One region of the Thioalkalivibrio sp. ALE30 genome, then DNA from elsewhere that is predicted to be linked to it. Evidence: predicted binding sites of a transcription regulator. Region 1 holds the regulator's gene; the other holds the start of a gene.
The links. The regulator sigma-54, encoded in region 1, starts transcription at its own class of promoters, with help from an activator protein. The targets are predictions, from matches to a motif close to TGGCANGNTNCNTGCTT.
Positions count from the first base shown of each region.

Region 2: glnA (glutamate--ammonia ligase) is a predicted target of sigma-54. The motif match lies at 3,961-3,977, and genes of this name have one in related genera.

Region 1 covers NZ_KB898174.1:45,202-52,261, forward strand. The annotation lists gene D107_RS0110495 (KpsF/GutQ family sugar-phosphate isomerase) at 1-686, shown strand, start outside; gene D107_RS0110500 (HAD family hydrolase) at 686-1,225, shown strand; gene lptC (LPS export ABC transporter periplasmic protein LptC) at 1,264-1,809, shown strand; gene lptA (lipopolysaccharide transport periplasmic protein LptA) at 1,790-2,317, shown strand; gene lptB (LPS export ABC transporter ATP-binding protein) at 2,314-3,084, shown strand; gene D107_RS0110520 (RNA polymerase factor sigma-54) at 3,173-4,654, shown strand; gene hpf (ribosome hibernation-promoting factor, HPF/YfiA family) at 4,671-5,009, shown strand; gene D107_RS0110530 (PTS sugar transporter subunit IIA) at 5,013-5,480, shown strand; gene hprK (HPr(Ser) kinase/phosphatase) at 5,532-6,563, shown strand; gene rapZ (RNase adapter RapZ) at 6,571-7,060, shown strand, end outside.
Region 2 covers NZ_KB898170.1:172,880-179,939, forward strand. The annotation lists gene D107_RS0105755 (aspartate carbamoyltransferase) at 1-106, shown strand, start outside; gene asnB (asparagine synthase (glutamine-hydrolyzing)) at 202-2,220, shown strand; gene glnA (glutamate--ammonia ligase) at 2,471-3,880, opposite strand; gene D107_RS0105770 (cation diffusion facilitator family transporter) at 4,099-5,265, opposite strand; gene glyQ (glycine--tRNA ligase subunit alpha) at 5,485-6,429, shown strand; gene glyS (glycine--tRNA ligase subunit beta) at 6,491-7,060, shown strand, end outside.

The DNA.
Region 1 (7,060 bases):
CGCTGTCGAACTCCGGAGAGACCGACGAAATCCTCACCATCCTGCCGCTGATCCGGCGCCTGGGCGTGCCGCTGATCGCGATGACCGGCAACCCCGGCTCGCGCCTGGGCGCCGACGCCACCGTGCACCTCGATGTCAGTGTCGAGCGCGAGGCCTGCCCGCTGGGCCTGGCCCCCACCTCCAGCACCACCGCGGCGCTGGCGATGGGCGACGCCCTGGCGGTCGCGGTACTGGATGCACGCGGCTTCACCGCCAACGACTTCGCCCGCTCGCACCCCGGCGGCCGGCTGGGCCGGCGGCTGCTGGTGCATGTCGCCGACATCATGCACACCGGCGACGCGATCCCGCGCATCACGCCGGAGGCCCCGCTGAAGGACGCCCTGTTCGAGATCACCCGCAAGGGCCTCGGGCTGGTGATCGTGGCCGGCGCCGACGACCGCATCCAGGGCGTGTTCACCGATGGCGACCTGCGCCGCACCCTGGATGCCGGGCACAGCCTGGACGGCCTGACCATCGGCGAGGCGATGACCACCGGCGGCCACACCGCGCAGCCCGACTGGCTGGCGGTCACGGCACTCGAGACCATGGAGAGCCGGCGCATCAACGCCCTGCCGGTCACCGACGCCGACCAGCGCCTGGTCGGCGTGATCAACATGCACGACCTGCTGCGCGCCGGGGTGGCCTGATGAACCTGGATGCCGCGACCCTGCGCACCCGCCAGCAGGCCGTACGCCTGCTGATCCTGGACGTGGACGGCGTGCTGACCGACGGCAGCCTGTTCCTGGGCGATGGCGGCGAGCAGTACAAGGCCTTCAACAGCCGCGACGGCCACGGGATCCGCCTGGCGCTGGACGGCGGCCTCGACATCGCCATCCTGACCGGGCGCACCTCCGGGGTGGTCGAACACCGCATGCGGGACCTGGGCGTGGAGCACCTGATCCAGGGCCGCCGCGACAAGGGCGAGGCCCTGCACGAGTTGCTGCAGCGCACCGGCCATGACCCGGCGGAAGCCGCCTTCATGGGCGACGACATCGTCGATCTGCCGGCCATGCAGCGGGTCGGGCTCGGGATCGCGGTCGGGGACGCCCACCCGCTGGTATGCCGCCACGCCCAGTGGGTCACCGAGGCCCACGGCGGGCGCGGCGCCGTGCGCGAGGCCTGCGAGGGGCTGCTGGCCGCGCAGGACCGGCTGGACGCCCTGCTCGAGACCTACCTGAACGGATGAGCCGGCGGAGACGCAACCGGTACGGTCTGGCGCCGCCGTTGATCCTGTTCACGCTGGCGTGCGCAAGCCCCGCAACCGCCGAGGTCACCCCGCCCGAGGGCGAGGTGACCCTGCAGATCGACGGATTCACGCTGCACGCCACCGGCGACGACGGTGAGCGGACCCACCGGCTGCAGGGCACCCGACTGCGCGAATTCGGCCGCGACGGGCCGCAGTGGGTGGATGACCCGGAACTCGACCTGTTCGCCGATGGCGGTATCGAATGGCGCTGGACCGCCCCGGCGGCCCTGCACCGCCCGGCTGACGAAACCCTGGACCTGGTCGGCCCCACCCACGGCGTACAACCAGCCCGCGGCGAACGCGTGCAGACGGTCATCGACTCGCGGGATATACGCATCGCCACAGACACCATGGTCGCCACCTCGGACGCCCTCTCCACCCTGAACCAGCCCGGGCTGTTCCAGCGTGGCACCGGACTGCGCGTGGACTCGCGAGCGGATACCATAGAGCTGTTCCATGACGTGTACTCGCTCTACAGCGAGGCGAGCGAGGAGGACCCCGCGCATGACCCCGATCCCGAATAGCCGCCGCCTGCCGGGCCTGCTTGCGGCGGCCGGCCTCCTCTCCGCCCTGCTGGCGACGCCGGCCCTGGGCCAGCAGGGATCGGGACCCTCGCTGCCGGTGGAGATCACCGCCGACCACGCGGAGATGGACGAACGCCAGGGCCTGGGCACCTACACCGGGGACGTGATCGTGATCCGCGGCGACATGACGCTGGAGGCCGACACGGTCTACGTGCGTACCCGGGATCGTCGCCCCTACGAGATGGAGGCCCACGGCGAGCCAGCCCGCCTGGAGTCCCCCGACCCCGAGACCGGCGAGATGCGCATCGCCACCGCGCTGCGCATCGACTACCTGCTGAACGAGGACCGCATGATCCTCACCGACCAGGCCCATGTGATCACCGCCAGCGAAGAGGCGCGCGGCAAGCGCATCACCTACGACCTGACCACCGACGTGATCGAGGCCGAACGCGGCGAGGGCGACAGCGAACGCGTACGCATCACCATCCAGCCACGCGACGACGAATGAACGCATTCGCCACCAGCCCGGCGCCAGCACCCGCCGAGGCCCGTGATCGCCTGATCGGGCGCGAACTGACCAAGCGCTACGGCCAGCGCACCGTGCTCGACCAGGTGGATGTCGACCTCGCACCCGGTGAAGTGGTCGGCCTGCTGGGTCCCAACGGCGCCGGCAAGACCACCTGCTTCTACAGCCTGGTCGGGCTGATCCGCCCTAACGCCGGGCGCATCACCCTGGGCGGGCACGACATCACCCGCGCGCCCATCCACGTGCGCGCCCGCGCCGGTCTCGGCTACCTGCCCCAGGAGGCCTCGATCTTTCGCCGCCTGAGCGTGTGGGACAACCTGCAGGCCGTGCTGGAGCTGCGCCCCGGCCTGGACCGCCACGAACGCCGGCGTATCGGCGACGCGCTGATCGAGGAGTTTCAGCTCGAGACCGTGCGCCACAGCCCCGGGATCGCGCTGTCCGGCGGCGAACGCCGGCGCGCCGAGATCGCGCGCGCCCTGGCCGGTGACCCGCAATTCATCTGCCTGGACGAGCCCTTTGCCGGGGTGGACCCGATCTCGGTGGGCGATATCCAGGATGTAATTCGCCACCTTGCAGCGCGCGGCATCGGGGTTCTGATCTCCGATCACAACGTGCGCGAAACCCTCGGGATCTGCCACAGGGCCTATATTCTGAGCGAGGGGCGCCTGCTGGCCGCCGGGACACCCGACGAGCTACTGGCCGATCCCCAGGTGCGCCGGGTCTATCTCGGCGAGAATTTCCGCCTGTGATGCCGGCACGCGCACAACCCGCGCCGGTGCACAAACCAGAGGCACGATTTAAGATCGCTCTTATGGTCACCCGCGACCCGCATAGCCAATGCTGAAACCCGGCCTGAATCTTCAGCTGGGTCAGACGCTCACCATGACCCCGCAACTGCAGCAGGCCATTCGCCTGTTGCAGCTGTCCACGCTCGAACTACAGGTGGAGATCCAGCAGGCGCTGGAGAGCAACCCCATGCTCGAACAGGTGGAGGACGAGGACGACATGGGCGGGGCCGAGCGCCTGGACGCGGAGGGCGAGGTGGTGGAAGGCGACCGCATGGAGGCCACCACCACCAGCGATGACGTGATTCCCGAGGAGCTCACCACCGACAGCCGCTGGGACGACATCTACGAACCGCCGCCCGCCCCCAAGGGCGTGGATGACCGCGACCCGCTGGAAAACACCAGCGACGACGACGGCGAGGGCCTGCAGGACCACCTGCTGTGGCAGCTGCACCTGAGCCACCTGACTCCGCGCGACCAGCGCATCGGCGCAGCCCTGATCGACGCGATCAGCCCCGACGGGTATCTCGAAGGCGACCTCGAGACGCTGGCCGAGACCATCAGCCGCGGCGAGGAAGAACCCGTCGGCGTGGACGAGGTCGAGGCAGTCCTGCACTGGATCCAGCAGTGCGACCCGCTGGGCGTGGGCGCGCGCGATCTGCGCGAATGCCTGGAGATCCAGCTGCGCGAACTGGCCCCGGACGCCCCCGCCCGCGAGGCCGCCCGGGCGATCCTGGAACACGGCATGGACAGCCTGGGCAAGCGCGATTACAAAGCCCTGCAACGCCAGTCGGGTGTGCGCGACCCGGACGAACTGGCGCGTGCCCTGGACTTGATCCGCACCCTGAACCCGCGGCCGGGCGCGCAGATCAGTGCCGCCACCTCCGAATACGTGGTGCCCGATGTCTACGTGCGCCACACCCCGGAGGGCTGGCGCGTGGAGCTGAACCCGGAGATCGCGCCACGCATCCGTATCAACGACCTCTACGCCGGCATGGTGCGCCAGGTATCGGATGCCCGCGACAGTGCCTTCATGCGCGACCAGCTGCAGGAGGCGCGCTGGTTCCTGAAGAGCCTGCACAGCCGCAACGACACCCTGCTGCGCGTCGCCGAGGCGATTGTCCATCGCCAGCAAGGCTTCCTGGAACATGGCGAGGTCGCGATGCAGCCACTGATCCTGCGCGATATCGCCGAGATCCTGGAGATGCACGAATCGACCATCTCCCGGGTGACCACCCAGAAATACATGCACACCCCGCGCGGAGTCTTCGAGTTCAAGTATTTCTTCTCCAGCCACGTCGGCACCAACGACGGTGGCGAGTGTTCCGCCACCGCCATCCGTGCCATGATTCGCGAATTGATCGACGACGAACCCGCGAACAAGCCGCTCAGCGATGCCCGGCTCGCCCAGATCCTGGCGGACCGGGGCATCAATGTGGCGCGTCGCACCGTGGCCAAGTACCGCGAGGCGATGCACATCCCTTCATCCAGCGAACGCCGGCAGATGGCCTCCATGCCCACCGGCCACAAGTAACCAAGGAGTCCCGACCATGCAGATCAACCTGACCGGCCACCATGTGGACCTCACCGACGCCCTGCGCGACTACGTCAACGAGAAGTTCGCGAAGCTGGAGCGCCACTTCGACAAGGTCATCGACGTGCACGTCGTGCTGACCCACGAGAAGACCCAGAACCAGTTCAACAAGGCCGAGGCGAATCTCCAGGTCAGCGGCAATCACATCCACGCCGAGGCCTCCCACGAGGACATGTACGCCGCCATCGACGCGCTGATCGACAAGGTCGACCGCCAGCTGATCAAGCACAAGGAAAAGGTCAAGGATCATCACCGGGCCGAGGGCGCCCAGCGCAACCGCGAGCAGGCCTCCTGACCCATGTCCATTGCCGAGCTGATCACCGCCGAGCGCATCCGCCTGGAGCCGGAATGCTCCAGTCAGAAGCGGGCCCTGGAGGCCCTGTCGGAACTCCTCGCCGGCGGCGGTGATGCCGGCGGACCGGGCAGCACCGCGATCTTCGAGGCCCTGTCCGCGCGCGAAAAGCTGGGCTCCACCGGCCTGGGCCATGGGGTTGCGATCCCCCATGGCCGCCTGGCCGATCTCGAGGCTCCGCGCGTGGCCGTCCTGCGCCTGGAGAGCGGCGTCGACTTCGACGCCATGGACCACGAGCCGGTCGATATCCTGATCGCCCTGCTGGTCCCGGAGGCCGCCACCAGCGATCACCTCGACCTGCTGGCCCAGCTGGCGCGCGGGCTTTCGCAACCGGACACCATTGCCGCCCTGCGCCGGGCCAGCGATGCCGCCAGCCTGGAACAGGAACTCGTCCGCCGCTTCCGCGAGGGCTGATCCCGTGCGCCCCGCACCCTGCCACGCCACCGGTCCCCGCCGGCCCTGCTCATGAACGAGGCACTGGGCGAAGGCGGGATTGCCCGCGACATCAACGTGGAGAGCCTGATCCAGGCCATGGGCAACCGCCTGGATCTGCGCTTCGTGCATGGCGAGCACGCCGCCCACGACCGCAAGCTCGTCGGCGAGGACGGGGATGACCTGCCACTGGCCGGCCACCTCAACCTGATCCGCCCCAACCGCATCCAGGTCATCGGGGACTTCGAGGCCCGCTACATCGCCGGCCTCAGCGACGACCAGCGCAACGACCTGATCCTGGAGATGGCCCGCACCGGCACCACCGCGGTGATCTTCGCCGAGGACACCTGCCCGTTCTCGGAGATGCCCCATGCCCCGCAGGAGGCGCTGCCGCTGATCCTGTGTTCCAGCACCAGCAGCCACGAGATCATCGCGCTGCTGCGCTACTTCCTGCAGCAGCGTCTGGCGCACTTCGAGGTGCGCCATGGCGTGTTCATGGAGATCCTCGGCATCGGCGTCCTGATCAGCGGGGCCTCCAGCGTCGGCAAGAGCGAGGTGGCGCTGGAGCTGATCTCGCGCGGGCACCGCCTGATCGCCGACGATGCCCCCGAGTTCGCGCGCATCGCCCCCGACATCGTGCGCGGTCACTGCCCGGCCCTGCTCCAGGACCTGCTCGAGGTACGCGGCCTGGGGGTGCTGAACATCCGCGCGATGTACGGCGACTCCGCAATCAAGGGCGGCAAGTACCTGCGGCTGATTATCGACCTGCGCGATCACGGCGAGCCCTCTCCGGTCCCCGACGACCGGCTGAACGGGCGCCGCGGCGAGATCGACATCCTCGGCCTGCGGATTCCGCTGATCAGCCTCCCGGTGGCGCCGGGTCGCAACATCGCGGTGATGATCGAGGCCGCCGTGCGCAACCACATGCTGCACATGCAGGGCTACATCGCCGGGGATGACCTGCGCGCCCGCCAGCGCCGGCAGATGAGCGGCGAGGCCGAGGAGCCGCCCTACCACCGGGCCGTGCCCGCCACGACCGTCCCTAACCCGGACCCGGAGGGCTGAGTCCGCCATGCGCCTGCTGATCGTCAGCGGTCTGTCCGGATCCGGCAAGACCGTCGCCCTGCACACCCTGGAGGACGCGGGCTATTTCTGTGTGGACAACCTCCCGCTGCCGCTGCTGCCGGACCTGATTCGCCAGGTGCGCCAGGGCCACTACGACACCGAGGGCGATCGCCATCTGGCGGTGGGCGTCGACGTGCGCAGCGGGCTGGAGGCCCTGAAGGGGTTTGCCAGCCTGCTGGCCGGGCTACGGGCGGAGGGCCTGCAGGTGGAGGTCCTGTTCCTGCAGGCCTCAAGCGACGTACTGCTGCGGCGCTACCACCTGACCCGGCGGCGTCACCCGCTGGCGCGCGATGGCGTGCCCCTGGTGGAGGCCATCGACCGCGAACGCGAGTGGCTGGGCCACGTCGCGGCGGAGGCCGACCTGACGGTGGACACCTCGCGGCTGTCGATGCACGACCTGGCCCGTACCCTGCGCGACCGCATGGGCGAGCGCGGAG
Region 2 (7,060 bases), on a different contig from region 1:
CAACTGGTACTTCGCCCAGGCGCGCGGGGCGGTGTTCGTGCGCATGGCGCTGCTGACCAGCGTGGTCCGCCGTATCAGCGCGGTCATGGACACCCCGGAAGACTGAACCTCGTAGTGAACTGAACCGCGAGTGGCGTGGCGCGCCGGAACGGACCGGGCCGCGCCCCGCTCGCACCGAACGGATAACCAAGGAGACATGCCATGTGTGGCATCGCCGGAATCTTTCACGCCGACCCGGACCGCAAGGTCGACCCGCAGACCCTGGTCAACATGGCCGCGATCCAGTATCACCGCGGTCCTGACGGCTTTGGCTACAAGACGCAGGACGACCGTGGTGTGGGATTCTCCCACGCGCGGTTGTCGATCATCGACCTCGACGAGAACCGCGGGCGCCAGCCGTTCTGCATGACCAACGGCGAGATTATGACCGCGGTTAACGGCGAGCTGTACGACTACAAGCGCATCCGCACCGATCTCACCTCGCGCGGGGTGAAGTTCCGCACCAAGAGCGATTCCGAGATGGTGATGCACCTGTACCAGCGCGAGGGGCTGGAGGACGCGGTGAAGCACTTTCGCGGGGAGTTCGCGATCTCGCTGTATGACCGCAAGCACGACCGGCTGATCCTGATCCGCGACCGCTTCGGCATCAAGCCGCTGTACTTCACCGAGGCCAACGGCAGTTTCGTGTTCGGCTCCGAACTGAAGGTGCTGTTCGCCAACCCCGATGTGCCGCGCCAGTTCTCCGATGATGGCCTGTACCACCAGCTGATGCAGACCATGGTGCCCGGCACCACCGCCTTCGAGGGCATCCAGCAGGTCAAGCCGGGCCACATGGTCATCGTCGAGCGCGCCCACGGCAAGCTGAAGATCCGCCAGGAGAAGTACTGGGACATGGACTTCCCGCTGGCCTCCGAGCGCCCGCCCGAGAGCGAGACCGACGAGAACTACTGGATCGAGGGCGTGCGCGAGAAGCTGATGGAGGCCGTCCAGCTGCGCCTGGAGGCCGACGTGCCGGTGGCCTGCTACCTCTCCGGCGGGATCGACTCCTGCATCACCCTGGGGCTGGCCTCGGCCAGCCAGCAGTCGCCGGTCAAGGCCTTCACCATCGGCTTCGACAACGACGACTACGACGAGACCGCGATCGCCCGCGAGATGGCCGAGAGTGTCGGCGCCGATCAGGACATCATGACCCTGAACGCCGACCACCTCTACGACAACTTCGAAGAGGCGCTGTGGCACGCCGAGCGCACCATCTACAACACCCTCGGCGTGGCCAAGCTCCTGATGAGCCGCCACGTGAACAAGGCCGGCTACAAGGTGGTGGTCACCGGCGAGGGCTCGGACGAGCTGTTCGGCGGCTACCCGGCGTTCCGCCGCGACATGTTCCTGCACGGGCTGGATACCCTGCCGGAGGCCGACCGTCAGGCCTGGCAGCAGATGCTGAACGAGTCCAACGAGCTGGTCTCCGGCGCGATGCTGGCCGAGGACGAGGTGGATGACCCCGAGTTCACCCGAATGATGGGCTTCACCCCGTCCTGCCTGCAGCCGTGGCTGGCCGCGTCTGACCACGTGCCGGGCCTGCTGCATCCGAAGCGCCGCGAGCGCATGCAGGGCTACCAGCCGGGCAAGGCGATCGCCGATGCCCTGGACAACGACATGCTGGAAGGCCGGCACCCGCTGGACAAGGCCCAGTACGTCTGGATCAAGACCATGCTGGAAGGCCAGATCCTGACCTGGGGCGGCGACCGCATGGACATGGCCAACTCGATGGAGGCGCGCCCGCCGTTCCTCGATCACCACCTGGCCGAGTTCGCCGCCCACCTGCCGCCGACCATGCGCATCAAGGGCCCGACCGAGAAGTACGTGCTGCGCGAATCGATGAAGGGCCTGCTGCCGAAGGTGCTCTACGAGCGCGAGAAGTTCGCGTTCATGGCCCCGCCGGCGCATACCGATCCGGTCAAGTGGGCGGCGATGAAGGCCCTGGCCGATCGCTACCTCGCGCCGGAGAAGGTCGAGGAGGCCGGTCTGCTGGATCCGGAGGGCGTGCGCCAAGTGTTCGAGCTGCACGAGTCCGAGGACACCCCGGCCGCGACCCAGGTCCAGCTGGACGCGGTGATCAACCACATGATCGGGGTGCAGGTGCTGTACGAGAAGTTCGTGGCCACCGACATCCCGGCGCTGGCACAGCAGAAGGCCGAGGAGTTCGGCTGGCACGCCTGATTGCCGATGAACGGTCAGAGGCCCGGGAGAGTCCTTCCGGTGCCACACGAGAAGGCCCCGCGGATCGACCATCCGCGGGGCCTTTCATTTGTGCTGCCCGAAATGCCCGATCCGGCATCGCCGGCGGTGATGACGAACGGGGCTTGGCCCGCCGGTCCCCGTGGAACCCCCCAGACACAAAAAAGCCGCCGGCCCCGGAGGGCGCGGCGGCGGATGGCCTCGCGGCCCCGAGGGGCCGGAAGCGGACGCCTTACAGGCTGTAGTACATGTCGAACTCGATCGGATGGGTGGTCATGCGCATCTGCGTGACGTCTTCCATCTTCAGGTCGATGTAGGCATCGATCATGTCGTCGGTGAACACGCCACCCTGGGTCAGGAACTCGCGGTCCTGGTTCAGGGCTTCCAGCGCCTGGTCCAGCGAATGGCAGACCTGCGGGATGCCCTTTTCCTCTTCCGGCGGCAGGTCGTAGAGGTTCTTGTCCATCGCGTCGCCGGGGTGGATCTTGTTCTGGATGCCGTCCAGGCCGGCCATCAGCATCGCGGCGAAGGCCAGGTAGGGGTTGGCGGTGGAGTCCGGGAAGCGCAGCTCGATCCGGCGCGCCTTCGGGTTCATCACGAACGGGATGCGCAGCGAGGCCGAGCGGTTACGGGCGGAGTAGGCCAGCATGACCGGCGCCTCGAAGCCCGGCACCAGACGCTTGTAGCTGTTGGTGGACGGGTTGGTGAAGGCATTCAGCGCGCGGGCGTGCTTGATGATGCCGCCGATGTAGTACAGCGCGGTCTCGGACAGGCCGCCGTAGAGGTCACCGGAGAACAGGTTCTTGCCGTCCTTGGACAGCGACTGGTGCACGTGCATGCCGGAGCCGTTGTCGCCGACGATCGGTTTGGGCATGAAGGTCGCGGTCTTGCCGTGGATGTGGGCCACGTTCTGCACCACGTACTTCAGGATCTGCACCTCGTCGGCCTTCTGCGTCAGGGTCGCCGGGCCCACGCCGATCTCGCACTGGCCGGCGGTGGCCACCTCGTGGTGGTGCACCTCGGTCTCCAGACCCATCTCGGTCATCACTTCGCACATGGTGGAGCGGATGTCGTGCAGGCTGTCGACCGGCGGGACCGGGAAGTAGCCGCCCTTCACGCCCGGGCGGTGCCCGATGTTGCCGTCCTCGTAGACGCGCTCGGAGTTCCAGGACGCCTCCTGGGAGTCCACGCGGCAGTAGGAACCGGACAGGCTGGTACCCCACTTCACGTCGTCAAAGATGAAGAACTCGTTCTCCGGACCGAACAGCGCGGTGTCCGCGATGCCGGTGCTCTGCAGGTAGGCCTCGGCGCGGCGCGCCAGGGAGCGCGGGCAGCGGTCGTAGCCCTGCATGGTGGCCGGCTCGACCACGTCGCAGCGGATGTTCATGGTCATGTCTTCGAAGAACGGGTCGATCACGGCCGACTCGGCGTCCGGCATCAGGATCATGTCGGACTCGTTGATCCCCTTCCAGCCGGAGATCGAGGAGCCGTCGAACATCTTGCCTTCCTCGAAGGTCTCTTCGTCGATGTCGTGGGCCGGCATGGTCACATGCTGTTCCTTGCCCTTGGAGTCGGTAAAGCGGAAGTCGACAAAGCGCACTTCCTTTTCCTTGATCTGGTTCAGCACGTCGGCTGCGGACATGGGGATCTCCTTGGTCTTCACTTGAGTCTTCGATTTTGGCCGGCCGGCCTGTTGGCCCCTGCACGGCTTCGTGGGTCATTATGCAGGCATCATGCCATCCGGCCCGATTCGGCCCGGGCGCGCGAAAAACGGGCACCCCGGGTGCCGCGCCGCCTCCCTTCTGCACCATCATGGTGCCGTATATGCACAAAGATGGTGCTTGCCGGGGTGTGCCGCACCTAATGAGTGCACGGACGATAGAGTAGCGTGACCTCGCCCAGCATGTCGCCCACCTGCGGGTGGGCGTGCAGCCGGTCAGCCAGGGCCCGGGCCCGCGCCTCCAGGTCCGGAGCAGCGGTTGCCCCGTCAAGGCGCAAGGTCAGCGTCATGTGCACCCGGCCGCCCAGGTAGTGCAGGGACAGGTGCTCCACCGCGTCCAGCTCCGGGGTGTCGGCCCAGGCCTCGCGCAGGGCCTCTACCAGAACCGGCCGTAACGGCAGCGTCGAACTGCGTGCCTGCTCCGCGTCATTCTCCGGGTCCACGTGCACCGTGATGTCGTTGACCCGGTCATGCTCGTCGGTCACCGAATGGAACACCGCATCGGCGATCCGATGCCCCTCGGAGACCGAGATCATCGGCGCGACCTGGATGTGCACATCGGCCACCACGTCGCTGCCGTGGCGCCGGGTGCGCAGCATGTGCGCATCCTTCACCCCGGGCACGTCCAGGATGGTGCGGTGAATGCGATCCACCTTTTCCGGCTCCAGCGCGGTGTCGATCAGCTCCGCCGCGGCGCGCACGATCAGGCGCCCGGCGATATGCAGGATGAACAGCGCCACGATCAGCGCCGCCAGGGCGTCCGCCCACGGGAAGCCGGCCACTGCCGCGCCCACGCCGGCCAGTACGAACAGCGACGAGATCGCATCCGTGCGGTGGTGCCAGGCATTGGCATCCAGCATCCGCGAGCGCAGGCGCTTCGCCACTCGATGGGTGTACTGGTACAGGCCCTCCTTCGCGACCAGGGTCAGCGCGGCAAAGAAGATGGCCATATTGGCGGGACCGGTCATGGCCTCGGGGTCGACCAGCCGGCTGCCGGCTGCCCAGGCGATCCCCAGCCCCGCGGCTGCCAGAAAGACCCCGACGATCACCGTTGCGAGGGTCTCGATGCGGGCATGGCCGTACGGGTGGTCCTGGTCGGGGGACGCCGCAGCCTTGCGCGCCGCGAACAGCACGACACCGTCGGTGATGAGGTCCGACAGCGTATGCACGCCGTCCGCGACCAGCGCCTGCGAGTTCAGAAGCCAGCCGCTGAGTAGCTGCGCGACGGCCAGAAAGCTGTTCACGGTCGCGCCCACCAGCGTCACTCGGCGGGTGTCGCGGTAGCGCTGACCGTTCTCCGCGGTCACCGTCGGCTCCGAATTGGCGTGCGGCTCGCTCAGGGCGGTTCTCCGAACCGGATCAAGCCTCCAGTATGGGCGCCTTCCCGGCTGGCGCAAAACCGACTGCCGCCACAGGGAAAGCGCCGACTCGCGCGGGCGTCTCCGCGTTTCGCGCTGACGCTGACGGTGGCCGAGGCTGGAGCCCGGCCGATATACTGTCCGCTTTGCCCTGACCCGGGATCCCGCATGGCGCACGAACGCACCCCGTCCAGCAGCAGCCCCACCTTCCAGGACCTGATCCGTCGCTTGCAGGACTACTGGAACGATCACGGCTGCGTGGTCCTGCAGCCCTACGACATGGAGATGGGCGCCGGTACCTTTCACCCGGCGACCTTCCTGCGCTCCATCGGTCCCGAGCCGTGGCGCGCCGCCTATGTGCAGCCCAGCCGGCGCCCGACCGATGGTCGCTATGGCGACAACCCCAACCGCCTGCAGCACTACTACCAGTTCCAGGTGCTGCTGAAGCCGTCGCCGCCGGACATCCAGGACCTCTATCTCGGTTCGCTGGAGGCGCTGGGTTTCGATCCGCTGACCCACGACATCCGCTTCGTCGAGGACAACTGGGAATCCCCGACCCTCGGCGCCTGGGGGCTGGGCTGGGAGGTCTGGCTGAACGGCATGGAGGTCACCCAGTTCACCTATTTCCAGCAGGTGGGCGGGCTCGACTGCCACCCGGTCTCCGGCGAGATCACCTACGGGCTGGAGCGTCTGGCGATGTACCTGCAGGGGGTGGAGAGCGTCTACGACCTGGTGTGGACCATCGGCCCGGACGGGCGCGCGGTCACCTACGGCGACGTCTATCACCAGAACGAGGTGGAGCAGTCCACCTACAACTTCGAGCACGCTGACCGCGACGCCCTGTTTGCCGCCTTTGATCAGCATGCGAACGAGAGCGACCGCATGATCGAGCTGGGCCTGCCGCTGCCGGCCTACGAACAGATGCTGCGTGCCTCGCACAGCTTCAACCTGCTGGATGCCCGCGGCGCGATCTCGGTCACCGAGCGCCAGCGCTACATCCTGCGTGTGCGCGAACTGTCGCGAAACGTCGCGCAGAAGTACTACGAGTCGCGCGAGGCCCTGGGCTTCCCGCTGTGCGCCGACGACGATACGAACAAGCCCGACGCCGCCTGAACCTATTTTCCGGACCGCGTGCCCTTGCGCGCGGTCGTGATGGACCCGAACTGGACTCGACATGGCTGAAGCCCGTGAACTGCTGATCGAACTGGGCACCGAGGAGCTGCCCCCCGCCGCCCTGCCGCGCCTGCGTGATGCCCTGGCCGATGGTCTGGCCAACCGGCTGAGCGAGGCCGGGCTGGCGCCGGGCGCGCCCGAGGTCTTCGCCACCCCGCGCCGGCTGGCGGTGCTGTTCCCGGACGTCCCGGGGCAGCAGCCGGACCAGCTCCAGGAGCGTCGCGGACCGGCCGTGGCCGCCGCCTTCGATGATGCCGGCGAGCCGACGAAAGCGGTGCTGGGCTTTGCCCGCTCCTGCGGCGTGGAGGTCGAGCGTCTGGAGCGCGAGACCACCGACAAGGGCGAGTACCTGGTCTTCCGCCAGATGCAGCCGGGCCGCGCCCTCGGCGAGCTGCTGCCGGAGATGCTGGAGGCCGCGCTCGAAGCCCTGCCCACGCCCAAGCGCATGCGCTGGGGCAGCAGCCGCACCGAGTTCGTGCGCCCCGCGCACTGGCTGGTGGTCCTGCACGGGACCGAGGTGCTGGAGATGACGGTGCTGGAACAGACCGCCGGGCGGGCCACGCATGGTCAC